DNA from 2 places in the Shimazuella sp. NTD250 genome. Region 2 is predicted to be linked to the other one. Evidence: a T-box and tRNA genes for the amino acid it is inferred to sense, from the RefSeq annotation. Region 2 holds a T-box; the other holds one or more tRNA genes.
What was found. A T-box is a leader RNA that pairs with one kind of tRNA and senses whether it is charged. The one in region 2 lies ahead of leuS (leucine--tRNA ligase), so its partner is inferred to be a tRNA-Leu.

Region 1: it encodes a tRNA-Leu, which carries the amino acid that the T-box ahead of leuS (leucine--tRNA ligase) is inferred to sense. The anticodon was not compared.

What each region holds. Positions count from the first base shown of each region.
Region 1 is NZ_JCAJZS010000001.1:588,565-595,712, forward strand. Features, by position in the region: gene pepV (dipeptidase PepV) at 1-874, opposite strand, end outside; gene AC5WOF_RS03180 (hypothetical protein) at 1,094-1,411, opposite strand; gene AC5WOF_RS03185 (VWA domain-containing protein) at 1,418-2,899, opposite strand; gene mnmA (tRNA 2-thiouridine(34) synthase MnmA) at 3,061-4,152, shown strand; gene AC5WOF_RS03195 (hypothetical protein) at 4,378-5,040, shown strand; tRNA gene AC5WOF_RS03200 (tRNA-Arg) at 5,172-5,248, opposite strand; tRNA gene AC5WOF_RS03205 (tRNA-Arg) at 5,290-5,366, opposite strand; tRNA gene AC5WOF_RS03210 (tRNA-Leu) at 5,431-5,518, opposite strand; tRNA gene AC5WOF_RS03215 (tRNA-Cys) at 5,552-5,625, opposite strand; gene AC5WOF_RS03220 (YugN family protein) at 5,803-6,222, shown strand; tRNA gene AC5WOF_RS03225 (tRNA-Trp) at 6,377-6,450, opposite strand; tRNA gene AC5WOF_RS03230 (tRNA-Thr) at 6,494-6,569, opposite strand; tRNA gene AC5WOF_RS03235 (tRNA-Phe) at 6,589-6,664, opposite strand; tRNA gene AC5WOF_RS03240 (tRNA-Ser) at 6,679-6,770, opposite strand.
Region 2 is NZ_JCAJZS010000001.1:176,938-184,085, forward strand. Features, by position in the region: gene leuS (leucine--tRNA ligase) at 1-1,197, opposite strand, end outside; T-box leader at 1,253-1,472, opposite strand; gene AC5WOF_RS00955 (PRD domain-containing protein) at 1,918-2,748, shown strand; gene AC5WOF_RS00960 (beta-glucoside-specific PTS transporter subunit IIABC) at 2,856-4,712, shown strand; gene AC5WOF_RS00965 (glycoside hydrolase family 1 protein) at 4,732-6,186, shown strand; gene AC5WOF_RS00970 (2-keto-3-deoxygluconate permease) at 6,320-7,148, shown strand, end outside.

The sequences.
Region 1 (7,148 bases), 410 kb from region 2:
GAAGAGTGATCAAAAATCTCGTCAATTCCAGAGCTGCACTTAATCCTTTCTCCGGTTCGGAGCCGTGATGTGCTCGACCATGCAATACTAATTTGACATGATCATCTGCTTCTTCGGCATACCCTTCTAAACGATGAGTCATCAAAAATTGTTGGTAAGCTTCTTTCAACTCAAATACGTCTCCTGCCCCACCAATAATAGCTGTGGCATATTCAGGAACCATATTTACACGCCTTCCTGACTGGAAAGATTCTAAAATCCACTGACTGTCTTCTACCGAATCAGTTGTCCAATCTTTTGCTAACTGTACATCTAGAAATCCTTTTTCTGCTGTGATAATAGGGAATTCTGCATCTGGAGTAAATCCTACAGAAGGCATTTCTTCATGGGACAAATAATGATCCATACATCTCCAATGCGTTTCTTCATCCGTACCCATGATTAACCGAACCCGTTTCGAAACAGGTAAGTTTAGTTCTTTGATGATCTTTAAAGCAAAATAAGCTGCCAATGTAGGCCCTTTGTCATCTGTAGCGCCTCGGGCATACAGCTTTCCACTACGGATATCTGGTGAAAATGGTGGAGTTGTCCAACCTTCGGTAGCTGGCACTACATCAATATGAGATAGAATCCCAACAATTTCTTCTCCACTTCCATATTCAATATGCCCAGCGTAACCGGATAAATTTTTGACAGTGAAACCATCTGATTGACCAAGATTCAACATAAATTGCAATGCATCATTAATCGATTTTCCAAATGGGGCTCCTTCTGTTGCTGTTGATTCATCTAAAACGCTTGGAATTTTCAAAAAATCTACTAATTTATCTAAAAAAACATCCCTCTTTGATTCTGCCTCTGATATCCAGTTCATCATGAACTCCTCCTGTCATACTACACCATATGTATCAAGTAACGCTTTTTAACATTGTCACACAAAAATAGGCGACTTTTGACTCTTTCGAGGTTCACATCGAAGAAGTCGAAATAAAATGGATAAACAAATAAAAACTTAAAAATTAAGTATAACCTATCAGCCGATAAACTTTCCAATATAACGAAAAAATAAAGCTACCTATAAGTAGCTTTCACATCAAGCATGTACACTATTCGATAGAAAGTTTCCTTCTATCCAAAGGTACAACAGATTTAAATCACAGATACAGCTCGAGATTTCAGTCATCTCTCCCATCAGCTCATAAAATCCTGTCTCATCTACCCGATCCAACTGATCAAAGTACTCCATATATCGTTGTTCAAACGTTTTAATCGCTTCTGGTATTTTGGCACAGACCGTTTGACATAATAATTCAAAGTTAGCTTGTTCGTTATCACTCAATTGATCGTATTCTACAAAAAGAACTGGCTTTGAAATCCCAAGACGCTCATCCTGCTGCAATGTATACTTCATAGCTGTCTACTCCTCAGGTTTGTCCGGAATATCTTGAATAACTTTTTCCGCTTGCTTTAACAATCCTTTTTTCTTTCCTTCGTACGGTTTCAATTGCACTTCATTTTGCTTCCATTTTTTATCCATGTCTATCATTGCATCTGAAAACGACTGCTTTAACTCTGCTTCTTTGGCGTGCATTTTTTGTTCTGTAAAACCTAGTACACCTTCGTAACGACTATCAATCCAACCTTTTATCTTGTTATATTCTGTAGGGTTGATTTTCTTTTCGTTTTTGATTTGTATATTCGCATCCGTCAGCCGCTTGTGTTCATTATTCAAATTTGTAACGATCGATTGATATTTCCGATCAAGACGCTGCTGAGTAACCTGATATCCCTTGACCATTTTTTGAATCGATCTCACTTGCCAAGGTTCATTGACTTGTTTTACTTCATTTGCATGCACACGGGCTATTTGCTCCAAATCAATTATATCTTCAATTGGCTGGTACTCTCCACCTGTGGACTCCGCTAATTGAGTGAGTTCATTTTCATCTTTCGTTGGAACATCAATACCAATTACATTAACCATTACACCCATTTTAGACGAACGTATAGCCTCGATTTGTTGAGTCAAATCAGCTCCACAAGTATCCGAACTATCTGCGATTACATAGATGATGTTTTCGTTGTTAGCTTTTTGATTTTTCACCAGATCATTCATCGTGTTATGTAGTGCCTCTATTAACGGACTCCAGCCTGTTGGTTTCTCTTTACTGAAACTTTTATTCAATTTGGCTGGTTGAGTGGGATAACCTTGGTAAACTAATTCCGTTTTGGAACAAGAAACCTCTTTATCCTTCTTTCTTGGACCACCTTCATGACCAAAAAAACGAACCATAAAATTAGCGTTTACAGGCAATTGTTTCATATAAGTAGTAGTAAATTGCTTAGCCCATTCATAACGTGATTTTCCTCTATACTCATTTGCCATAGTGGAGCTAGCATCTACTAAAACAGCTATATTGGTCGGTTTTAAAGGTTTTGCTGGAGGTTTCGAATCAGCCGCGGGTTCCCCATAGGACAATACTCTGATCTTTGCTTGGTAGTTGGGAGCTAACATACTTGACAAACTCTCTAAGTCATATTTGTAATTTTGACCTACCAAACCAAGCAAGTAAGCATATACTGCATCTTCTGCTAAACCTTCTGGCATTACTTTAAGAGCCTCAGCAACACTACCTGCTTTATATGGTTCTGTTGCATACCTGCCTTTGCCCTTATCCTCTAAAATATTCCGCAGAATTGGTGAAGGAGTTGGGGGGACAAACTCTTGCTCATATATCTGTTTTTCCTCGCTTACATTATCACGTGTATCTGTCTTTTTTTCACTTACATTCTCTACTTCATTACCTGTAACTTGTTGTATTTTTTCAATAACCAATGAGCATCCAGTTATGGTCACTAATAAAAAACAAGCTAAAAGGGAAAGTTTAACAAATTTCATAATGCCTCCTACCACCCTACAGTGCTTCTCTAAGCTTACTGGATCACTTGCGCTTTGACAACCATCCTTAGCGTGATTACCTGTTATGGTCACATTTTTGCGCGAAAGAGCAACATGCCTTATAATGAGAAAAACTAACAAATAGAATGTGTGATGACCAAATGGATAAAAGGAAAATACGTGTTGTAGTAGGAATGTCAGGAGGAGTAGATTCTTCTGTGACAGCATACCTGCTCAAACAACAAGGATATGATGTCGTCGGTTTGTTTATGAAAAACTGGGACGACACAGACGAATTTGGTCACTGTACTGCTACAGAGGATTTCGAAGATGTACGCAGAGTGGCTACTCAAATCGGAATCCCTTATTACTCCGTTAATTTCGAGAAAGAGTACGCAGATAAAGTATTCCAATATTTTCTCGATGAATATAAAGCAGGCAGAACACCTAACCCAGATGTGATGTGTAATCGAGAAATCAAATTTGGCGATTTTCAAGAAAAAGCAAAGCAGTTAGGCGCAGATTACATCGCAACTGGACACTATGCAAGGGTAGAACATAGTGAACAAGGCTCTACTTTATTACGAGGTATAGACCCTACAAAAGATCAATCATATTTTTTATATGCGGTGCATCGTGCACAGCTCGATCACGTTCTTTTCCCAATAGGACACTTACAAAAAGCAGAAGTTCGAAAAATAGCAGAAGAGGCCGGATTAGCAACTGCTAAGAAAAAAGATAGTACAGGCATTTGTTTTATTGGAGAAAAGAACTTTCGACAATTCCTCAGCCAATACTTGCCTGCAAAACCCGGGGAAATCCACACTATGGATGGCAAACGAATTGGAGAACACGATGGATTGATGTACTATACGCTCGGACAACGTCAAGGACTTCGTATCGGAGGATCAGAAACGGGTACAGGGGAACCATGGTTTGTAGCAAAAAAAGACGTTAAAAACAACATTCTATATGTTGCCCAAGGACACAATAATGAAGCGCTGTTTTCCGCAGGGCTTACCGCCAGCCATCTCAACTGGTTACAAGCAGAACAGCCGCAAGAACCCTTCACCTGTACAGCGAAGTTTCGCTACCGCCAAGTAGATGTACCTGTGACCGTCACCCCAAACAGTGACGGCACTGTCACCGTACACTATGCCGAAAAAGAGCGGGCCGTGACACCCGGACAATCTGTTGTCTTTTACGACAAAGAACGATGCCTTGGCGGTGGAATTATCGAGAAAACATTTTAACAGAGGTCACTCCTCTGTTTTTTTGTGTCTATTTGCCGGAAACGAAATTATCGCAATATAAGTCTTTTTTACAAATAATTTAGGACTTATCAAATACAAAAATTATGTATATGAAAAATTGAAATATATAAATAATAAAAAATTGAATTTAATAATAAATAAAATTATATTTATGATGAGTCCAATTTTTTATTGGTCTAACACAGACAACAAGGGTGTGGAAACATGAGCTTTCTCTCAAATATTATTCATTTTTTGGTGGCTTATCGATTTTTTTTACTTTTTGGATTTATCTTCGTCGGGATAGTACTTCCCTTATTATTTAAATACTCCAAGCGGGGCACTGTTGGAGTCGTCATTTCTGTTCTATTTTTCTTAATTGGTATTGTAAATGTGATCTGGGGAACCGATTTAAATAATGTATTTTTGAATAAAAATGGGAAAATAGCTGAGGCAGTGGTAACTAAAACAGAAATGACAAATAGTACTTACAATGATATTCCAATTGAACGTTATTACTTGTTGATTCTTACAACAGCAAATAAAACGATCCAAACAACATTTGAGAGCACAGCCTTTAACATTTATCCAGCCCCTGAGAATGGTTATATCTATCCCAACCAAGGTGAAAGATTTATGATCAAGTATATTCCCGGTGCAGAAGATAACTTTATTATTTTAACCAATATAAATTCGTCCTATAGTAAAAGATTGGCTTGTGATACTTACTTCAAAGAAATGGAAGATTCAAAAACAGAATATGAATTTAACCCATCCAATGCTACTTTTAAAAATAAATATTCAGCCACTTTGCGCAAGTACATTTCTAATAAATGTAATCTTGCAGAACAATATCAAAAAGAATGGGAAATTCTCCAAAGAAAATAACTCCTCTAGTGGACTGCATTTTCCCATTCTATTAAACTGAAAGAATGGATTCAAAATTTTATAGTAACTATATTTAACAACTTGCATGAAAGATCAAAAAAGATGAAAGCATGTGCTTTCATCTTTTTGTTTGGCGGGCCCTAGAGGAGTCGAACCCCTAACCTTCTGATCCGTAGTCAGACACTCTATCCAGTTGAGCTAAGAGCCCATATTCATTTTGCAAGACGTTATCATTCATTGTTGAAAAAATGGCGGGCCCTAGAGGAGTCGAACCCCTAACCTTCTGATCCGTAGTCAGACACTCTATCCAGTTGAGCTAAGAGCCCGTATTCATTTTGCAACAACGAAATCCATCATAACTCTTTCACACATAAAAGTCAAGCACTTTTTTGGTGCGGATGAGAGGATTTGAACCTCCACGGTCATCATGACCACAAGAACCTGAATCTTGCGCGTCTGCCAATTCCGCCACACCCGCATAAGCAAGCGGAATTATACAAAAAGTTTTTAATGGAGGCGGCACCCGGATTTGAACCGGGGGTAAAGGTTTTGCAGACCTCTGCCTTACCACTTGGCTATGCCGCCATAACACTCAATCTTGTGACACTTGAATATTCTAACATAATCCCACCAAAAGTCAATAATAAAATTTTGAACTCCACCCAAAGCCATGTTTAAACTTTTATTGTTCATCGCTGTATTATTTCGGATGAATGAGAAATCCTAAAACCTCAAACACTATAACAAAAAAGGATGTCCAGCATGATACCAATTGAATCTACCATCGAAGACAAACAAACACAATTCGCCAGTCTCTCTGATCAGTTGGAAGAGGAAGATTTCCACATAGGCGGCGGCTATGCATATGATCATGGTTATTTCGACAAACCATTGGACTGGGAAGAAGAACATGGAAACCGGTATTTTCTTCGCATTCCTGTATTTGCGGTGCGAGGTGATATCGGAGATCCAGATACTCTCGTTCGAATCGGAAAACCATTTGTAATCAAACATGAATTTCGCACAGATGAATCTAGTGATCCTACTGGGGATTCTGGTGTTTTTAGCGGAATGATGAATCAGTTTACAACTCCTATCCCAGCAGAAGATCATCCCATTGATCAAAAATGGATAGACAGGGCCAGAGAGATTGTGAATCGAGTGGAAGGGTTACACATATAAGTTGAAAACAATCCAACTATAAAAAAGCGCAAACCATTTTCTCTAGAGATAACTTCTCTAGAGGTTCGCCACAAAAGATATTACTTGTCACTAAGCTGTCTTTCATGCAGAAAAAAGCCACCCTGTCATCAAGAAGCAGAGTGGCTTTTTGTATTGGCAGGGGCGGTAGGAATTGAACCCACACTGGAGGTTTTGGAGACCTCTGTTCTACCATTAAACTACGCCCCTATAACATAGCCACCAACAATGGATTGGTGGCTATGATGATATGTGGTGCTGAAAGCAGGATTCGAACCCGCGACCTACTGATTACAAGTCAGTTGCTCTACCAGCTGAGCTATTTCAGCATATTCAAAAACATTCAAATGGTGGCTCGAGACGGAATCGAACCGCCGACACGAGGATTTTCAGTCCTCTGCTCTACCGACTGAGCTATCGAGCCATCTATGTATAAGATGGCGGAGAGAGAGGGATTCGAACCCTCGATACGCTTGTGACGTATACACGATTTCCAATCGTGCTCCTTCGGCCAGCTCGGACATCTCTCCAAAACACTTTGATTTTGTCAGGAACGAGATCTATCTTAACCTGTAATGAGGTTTGTTGTCAACTCTTTTTTTCATTTTATTTTAATGATGCTTCGAAAACGAATATTTATTAGTTATATAGCGGGGTGGAAGCATTTCCCACTACTTGCATCGCATTTATCTACATAATATTTTCATTTGCAAAAACATACATTCTATGTTACTATTTTTTTAGTATTCCAAACAGTGTACATATACCTAAAAGTTATCTAGCTTTCTTGTGTACGGTGTTACGCCGTATCTGCGTGTAAGATTCCCATACTTCATCCGGTCCCGCGTTACTATACTAGCCCTACCGTGGTGGGGGGTGATTGTGGCCGCCTAAGTAGGCGTAGCCGC
Region 2 (7,148 bases):
AATCGCTTCCCGGTTGTTTACTCCATCAAAAGAACTAGATGAAACTAACTTCCCTTCTCCTGTAAATGCTTCCGCTAGGTGTTCTGCTAATTTCTCTCCATCTGGTTGAACAACTACTTTGATTGGTAGATTATATTTGTTCGCAAAGACAAAATCACGTTCATCATGGGCTGGAACCCCCATCACTGCACCTGTTCCATAATCAAATAAGACATAATTGGCAATCCAAATCGGAATTTCTTCCCCTGTCAATGGATGGACAGCTTTAGAACCCGTATCATAGCCAATTTTCTCAACATCGGTAGCAGTCCGCTCTAGTTCAGTCGATTTACGCATCATTTGGATAAAGTCAAGAATCTCCTGCTCTTGTTTATTTCCTTGAATCAATTGAGGAACAAGCGGATGTTCAGGTGCTAAAACCATATAAGTGACACCATATAATGTATCTGGTCGTGTTGTGAACACACTTACTTCTTCCTCCACTGATGGTAGGGAGAAAGTGACATTTGCACCTTTGCTTTTCCCAATCCAATTTCGCTGCATTGTTTTAATTTTATCAGGCCATCTTGGCAGTGTGTCCAATCCATCTAGCAAGCGCTCTGCATAGTCTGTAATCCGTAAAAACCATTGTTCTAACTCTTTTTTGATCACTTCAGAACCACAACGCCAGCATTTTCCATCTTCTACTTGCTCGTTGGCAAGAACAGTCGCACAGCTTGGGCACCAGTTGACAGATGCCTCTTTGCGGTAAGCCAATCCTCGCTCATAAAAAAGCAAGAACAACCACTGGGTAAACTGATAATAATCAGGCAAGCAGGTACCTACATAACGATCCCAATCATAGGAACCACCTAACAATGCCTGCTCTTTGCGAATCCGCTCCATGTTATTTAATGTCCATTCACGTGGATTGACCCCACGCTGAATAGCAGCATTTTCTGCTGGCAGACCAAATGCATCCGCACCCATTGGGTGAAGCACGCGATGACCGTTCATCTTACGAAAACGAGCGATCACATCTCCTATCGAATAAACACGAACATGCCCCATGTGAAGCCCGTCTCCTGATGGATAGGGAAACTGTTCCAATGCATAATAGGTTGGTTTTGTTTTATCTTCATCTGTTTTATGCAGCGCATTTTCTTCCCAGTATGCTTGCCACTTTGTTTCAATCTCCCGATGTGCATACTCTTTCATGCCAATCAACCTTTCTTCATCTAAAAAATAAAAACCTCAAGCCACTAGCTATTTTGCTAGGGACGAGAGGTTGTCTTCCCGCGGTACCACCCTAAATTAGCGTCTTGTTCGGACGCTCGGCTCGAACCTGTAACGTAGGTATACGCCAAAGGCTACTTGTTATTCCCCTCTGGAGCGATGAAGCGAGTTCACATATCCCTCAGGTTGACTTGCACCAGTACGTCAACTCTCTAAACTGAGAGAAACAAGCTACTACTCTCCATCCTAGCTTCACTCATGATATTGCCATCATTATGCCCTGCTTTGAAGACAATGTCAAGAAGATTGCGGATTGGTTGTGCTTTTTCCTGTCGAAATAAAAATGTAACATACACTGTTGTTTCTAGTTAAGATCATAAATCTTGAACGATGTCATTATCAAAACAAACTACCTATATGTGACACATTGTTATTGTCAATTGGATTATCATATAAATGAAAAATGATAATCTGTAGCCTCCTATCATTTAGCAATTGACAAACCTCTTGATCGACAACTATAATACGAAATAGATAGTGGAAGCGTATACATTTCATTTTGTTGTTTGGAAGTGCTTGAAATGAAATTTTGTATTTTATGATCAAAATAAAATAAATGGACTGTTACTGACTCGATCAGGCATGACCAAGATAAGTGTTTACTCACTTGTTTTGGTCATTTCTTGTTTAGGAGGTGAACAAATGAAGGTAATAAAAAAGATTAATAATAATGTCGCCCTGGCAATCAACGATAAGAAGGAAGAAGTATTGGTTGTTGGCAAAGGATTAGGTTTTAAAAAAACCCCTTATGAAATAACCGATGCCGATATTGTTGAAAAAATATATGTCTCTCCTAAAAATATTAAAATGTTTGATTTGCTTAATGATATTCCTATTGAAGATATTTATTTAGCTGAAGAAATCATTAAAGCTGGTAAACAGATATTATCAACTGAACTTAATCCCAACTTAATTCTTACATTATCAGACCATATCAGCTTTGCACTTCAAAGGAGTAAAGAAAATGTCCAAGTCAAGAGCCCCTTAGAATGGGAAGTAAAAACCTTATATCCCGAAGAAACAAGAGTCGGTAAAAAGGCTCTAGAAATTATCAAAGAGCAAACAAATATCCTTTTGCCACCATCAGAGATTACCTTTATCGCCCTTCATTTTATAAATGCTCAAATCGGCTCTGGTGAAATGAGTGAAACAACAAAAATAACAAAGATTACAGGCGAAATTTTATCCATTATCAAATACTACTATAAAATGGATTTTGATGAAAATGCACTCCACTTTACAAGGTTTGCTACCCATATTCGGTATTTTATCATCAGACACATGACTGCAAATTCTTTAAAAGGTGAAAATGAAGCTCTTTTTCAGATGGTAAAGGAAAAATACCCTACTGATATAAAATGTGTAGAAAAAATCGAGACATTTTTACAGACTCACTATCAGTGGGAATGTTCCAATGATGAAAAATTATATTTGGTTTTACACATTCATCGATTAGCACAATCAAATAAATAATGGACTGTTACTGACTCGATCAGGCATGACCAAGATAAGTGTTTACTCACTTGTTTTGGTCATTTTTTTTCTCACAAACGATATAAACCAAAAAGGAGAGGTTGACAATGGCTCAGGTAGGGTTAGCATCCAAAATCTTAGAATTGATTGGCGGAAAAAACAACATTTCACAATTCACTCATTGTGCAACTCGTCTAAGATTTGTTTTAAAGGATGATACAAAAGCCGATGTGCATGCATTAGATGCACTTGAAGGCGTCTTAAAATCGCAAAATAAAGGGGGACAATTACAAGTAGTAGTAGGTGAAAAAGTAGAATCCCTTTATGAACAAATAAGAGAAATAGCCCATATTACAAATCACGATGAGGCAGAAAAAAGAAAAAAAGGCTTTTCGATTAATCAAATCTTTGAAACGATTGCTAGTATTTTCACTCCTTTGTTACCAGCTTTAGTAGGTTGTGGCATGGTCAAATGTCTATCTACTATTATCACAGCAATGAAATGGATCGATCCAAAGTCAGGTTTTATTGCCATATTCGATATGATCGGTGATAGTATTTTCTATTTCTTACCGTTCTTCTTAGCCGTGAGTGCAGCAAGGAAATTTAAAACAAATGAGTACCTAGCAATAGGTTTAGCCGCTGCATTGTTACATCCTACCATTTTAGATGCTGCACAGAATATAGCTAAGACAGGAGTTACAACGATTGACTTTTTAGGCCTGCCAATCCTATTGGTTAAATACTCTTCATCTGTTATCCCCATCATATTGTCCGTTTGGCTATTGAGTTATGTTTACAAGATGGTAGATAAAGTGATTCCGGAATTTTTAAGAGTAATTCTCACACCAATGATCGTACTGCTGATCATGATCCCACTCGAATTAATCGTCATTGCTCCTTTCGGTTCCTATGTAGGAAATTGGTTAACTATAGGAATAAATGCTTTGTTTGCAACATTTGGAGTAGTTGCAGGTGCATTGTTAGGTTTCTTTAAACCGATAATGGTTATGTTTGGTATGCATTATGCTATTATGCCTATGCAAATTCAACAAATTGCGGAAGTAGGATATACGGTTTTGATGCCAAGTGCATTAGGCGCAAATCTGGCACAAGCTGGAGCTGCTTTGGCAGTATTCTTTTTAACAAAGAGCAAAGCAATGAAATCTGCTGCTGGAACAAGTGCCATTACAGCAGCTTTTGGAATTACAGAACCAGCTATATATGGGGTAAACCTAAAATATAGAAGACCTTTCTTTGCAGGATGCGCAGCAGCAGGTATAACGGGAGGATTTTATAGTTTTGTTCATGCTAAATCAACAGCGATCGCATTACCAGGACTGCTGAGCCTCTCCTCTTATGAAGCAGATAAATACATGTATATCATTATCGGGTGTATCATGGCAGCTCTATTAGGATTCTTATTCACTTTAGCTGTTGGTATTAAAGAAGATGACACATCAAAGATAGAAAAAGAAAAAAAGAAGACGGATATTGCCCTAACCCGCGAATTTTCCATTATGAGTCCTTTAGCTGGCGAAGTAAAAGACTTGGCAGAAGTGGATGATAAAACATTTTCACAAGAGTTAATGGGAAAAGGAATTGCTATTATCCCTTCTAATGGCAAGGTATATGCTCCGTTTGAAGGTACTGTCGATGCCATTTTTAAAACAAAACATGCCCTCGGGCTAAAATCAAATACTGGAGTAGAGGTTTTGATTCACATTGGAATCGATACCGTAAATCTGGATGGTAAACATTTCACTGCCCATATTGAACAATCACAGAAGATGAAGTTAGGAGATTTATTAATCGAATTTGATGTAGATGCTATTAAAAAAGAAGGCTATGACATCATCACACCGATCATCGTGACAAATAGTGATGACTACTTAGCTGTCCTCCCTGCAACAACAGGATGGATAAAAGAAAAAGAGGAACTGCTCAAAGTAATAAAAGCATAGAAAGGAACCGGTGAAAGAAATGACAACAGGATTTCCAGCAGACTTCTTATGGGGCGGAGCTTTATCCGCATGTCAGGCGGAAGGGGCATATAACGAAGATGGTAAATCAATGACCATCCCAGAAGTAATGAAATTTAATCCCAAAAATGACCGTAAGATTACAAAGCAAATGCAGATTACGATGGAGATGATCCAAGAAGCGAAAAATGATCCAGATATAATCAAATACCCTAAACGAAGAGGAATCAATTTTTATCACACTTACAAAGAAGATATTGCCTTATTTGCAGAAATGGGATTTAAAGTATTCCGCTACTCCATATCTTGGGCTCGTGTATTTCCAAATGGTGAAGATGCAGCACCTAACGAAAAAGCATTGAAATTTTATGATTCATTAATCGATGAATGCTTAAAACACAACATGGAACCACTGATAACCATTTCCCATTTTGATATGCCAATTGTACTAATCGAAAAATTTGGTGGTTGGTATAACGAAAAATTGATAGATTTGTATGCCAAATACTGTAGAGTACTCTTTGAAAGATATAAAGGAAAAGTAAGATATTGGGTAACATTTAATGAAATCAATATGAGCGTAAAAGCAGGCCCCAAAACCTTAGGAATTATAAATGAAGGGCAGGAAAACTATGAGGAGATGTTATTTCAAGGGCTCCATCATCAGTTTGTTGCCGCTGCAAAGGCGACAAAGCTAGCTCATGCAATAGATGCAGAAAATAAAATAGGCAGTATGGTCGCTTATTTCACTACTTATGCTTATACCTGCAAACCAGAAGATGCGCTGCAAATGCAACGAGATGATCAAATGAAAAACCTATTTTATCTAGATATTTTGAATAAGGGTAAATATCCATACTATGCAAAAACGTACTTCAAAAAACATCATATTCATCTGAGCATAAAAGAGGAAGATTTAGCAATCCTAGCAGAAAATACAGCAGATTTTGTTGGAATGTCTTATTATAACTCCATGATTTCAAGCAGTGATACAAAACAATTGAAATTGACATCAGGAAATGTTCACAGCGTCTATAAAAATCCACATTTAGCTGAAAATGAATGGGGATGGCAGATTGATCCTATTGGATTACGTTATACTTTGAATTCAATATATGACCGCTTTGAATTACCCATATTTATCTTAGAAAATAGTTCTGGATTTCTCGATACATGGAATGAAGATGGCACCATCCATGATCCATATCGAATTGAATTTTTACAACAACATATCTTACAAATGAAATTGGCATTGGAAGATGGTGTGGAAGTGATTGGTTATACAATGTGGGGACCTATAGATATGATTAGCTCTTCCACCTCAGAAATGACAAAGCGTTATGGATTCATCTATGTAGATCAAGATGACTATGGGAATGGTTCCATGAAAAGAGTGAGAAAGGATTCTTTTTATTGGTATAAAAATGTTATTTCTACGAACGGTGAAGAAATATAACAATTTGGGCTCATCTCTAGCGAAATTCAAGTGGCAATCCTGATTTTGCCACTTGAAGCTTTTCGCTGTTTTCTTTATGCCTTCCTATTTTGTTGTTCTATCATCGAATTCTATTTCTAATAAGGAGCAGAAAATGGATATTTTAAACAGAATAAAGAAAATACCCGGTGGATTACTGATTATTCCCATGCTGATCACAGCAGTTATCCATACTGTTTTTCCACGTGTATTAGAAATAGGTGATCTTACAAGTGCTGTTTTCACCACCAAAGGAACAATGACCTTGATTGCATTGATGTTATTTATTTCAGGCAGTCAATTTAAGCTATCACAAGTTGGTATTACCCTGAAAAGAGCAGGAATTTTATCTGTATCGAAAATCGTTTTGAGTTGGGTATTTGGTTGGTTATTTATCACCTATTTTGGTATAGATGGCTTTTTGGGAATCTCCGCAGTGAGTTTTATTGCAACGATTACAAGCTGTAATCCGGGGTTATATCTGGCATTAATGAATACTTATGGAGACGATATTGACTCTGCTGCTTTTGGTATCTTAAATTTAATAGCTGTTCCCATTATACCTGTTATGATTTTAAACACCGCGAATGGAACAGGAATCGATTACTTGAGTATTTTAACTACCTTACTGCCATTCTTATTAGGTATCCTACTTGGAAATTTAGATGCCAATATCCAAAAAATGTTTTCCCCTGGTACAGTGATTCTTTTGCCTTTCTTAGGTGTAAGTTTTGGATCTTATATTGATTTGAAGGTAGCATTCCAATCCGGTTTATCCGGGATCATATTGACATTTATTTATTTGGTTATCTGTATGCTGCCATTGATATATATCGATAGATTCTTATTAAAAAGACCAGGATATGCAGCCGCAGCTACCTGTTCAGTGGCGGGAATTTCGCTCGTTGTTCCTACTCTTGCAGCTAGCATAAATGCCGTATATA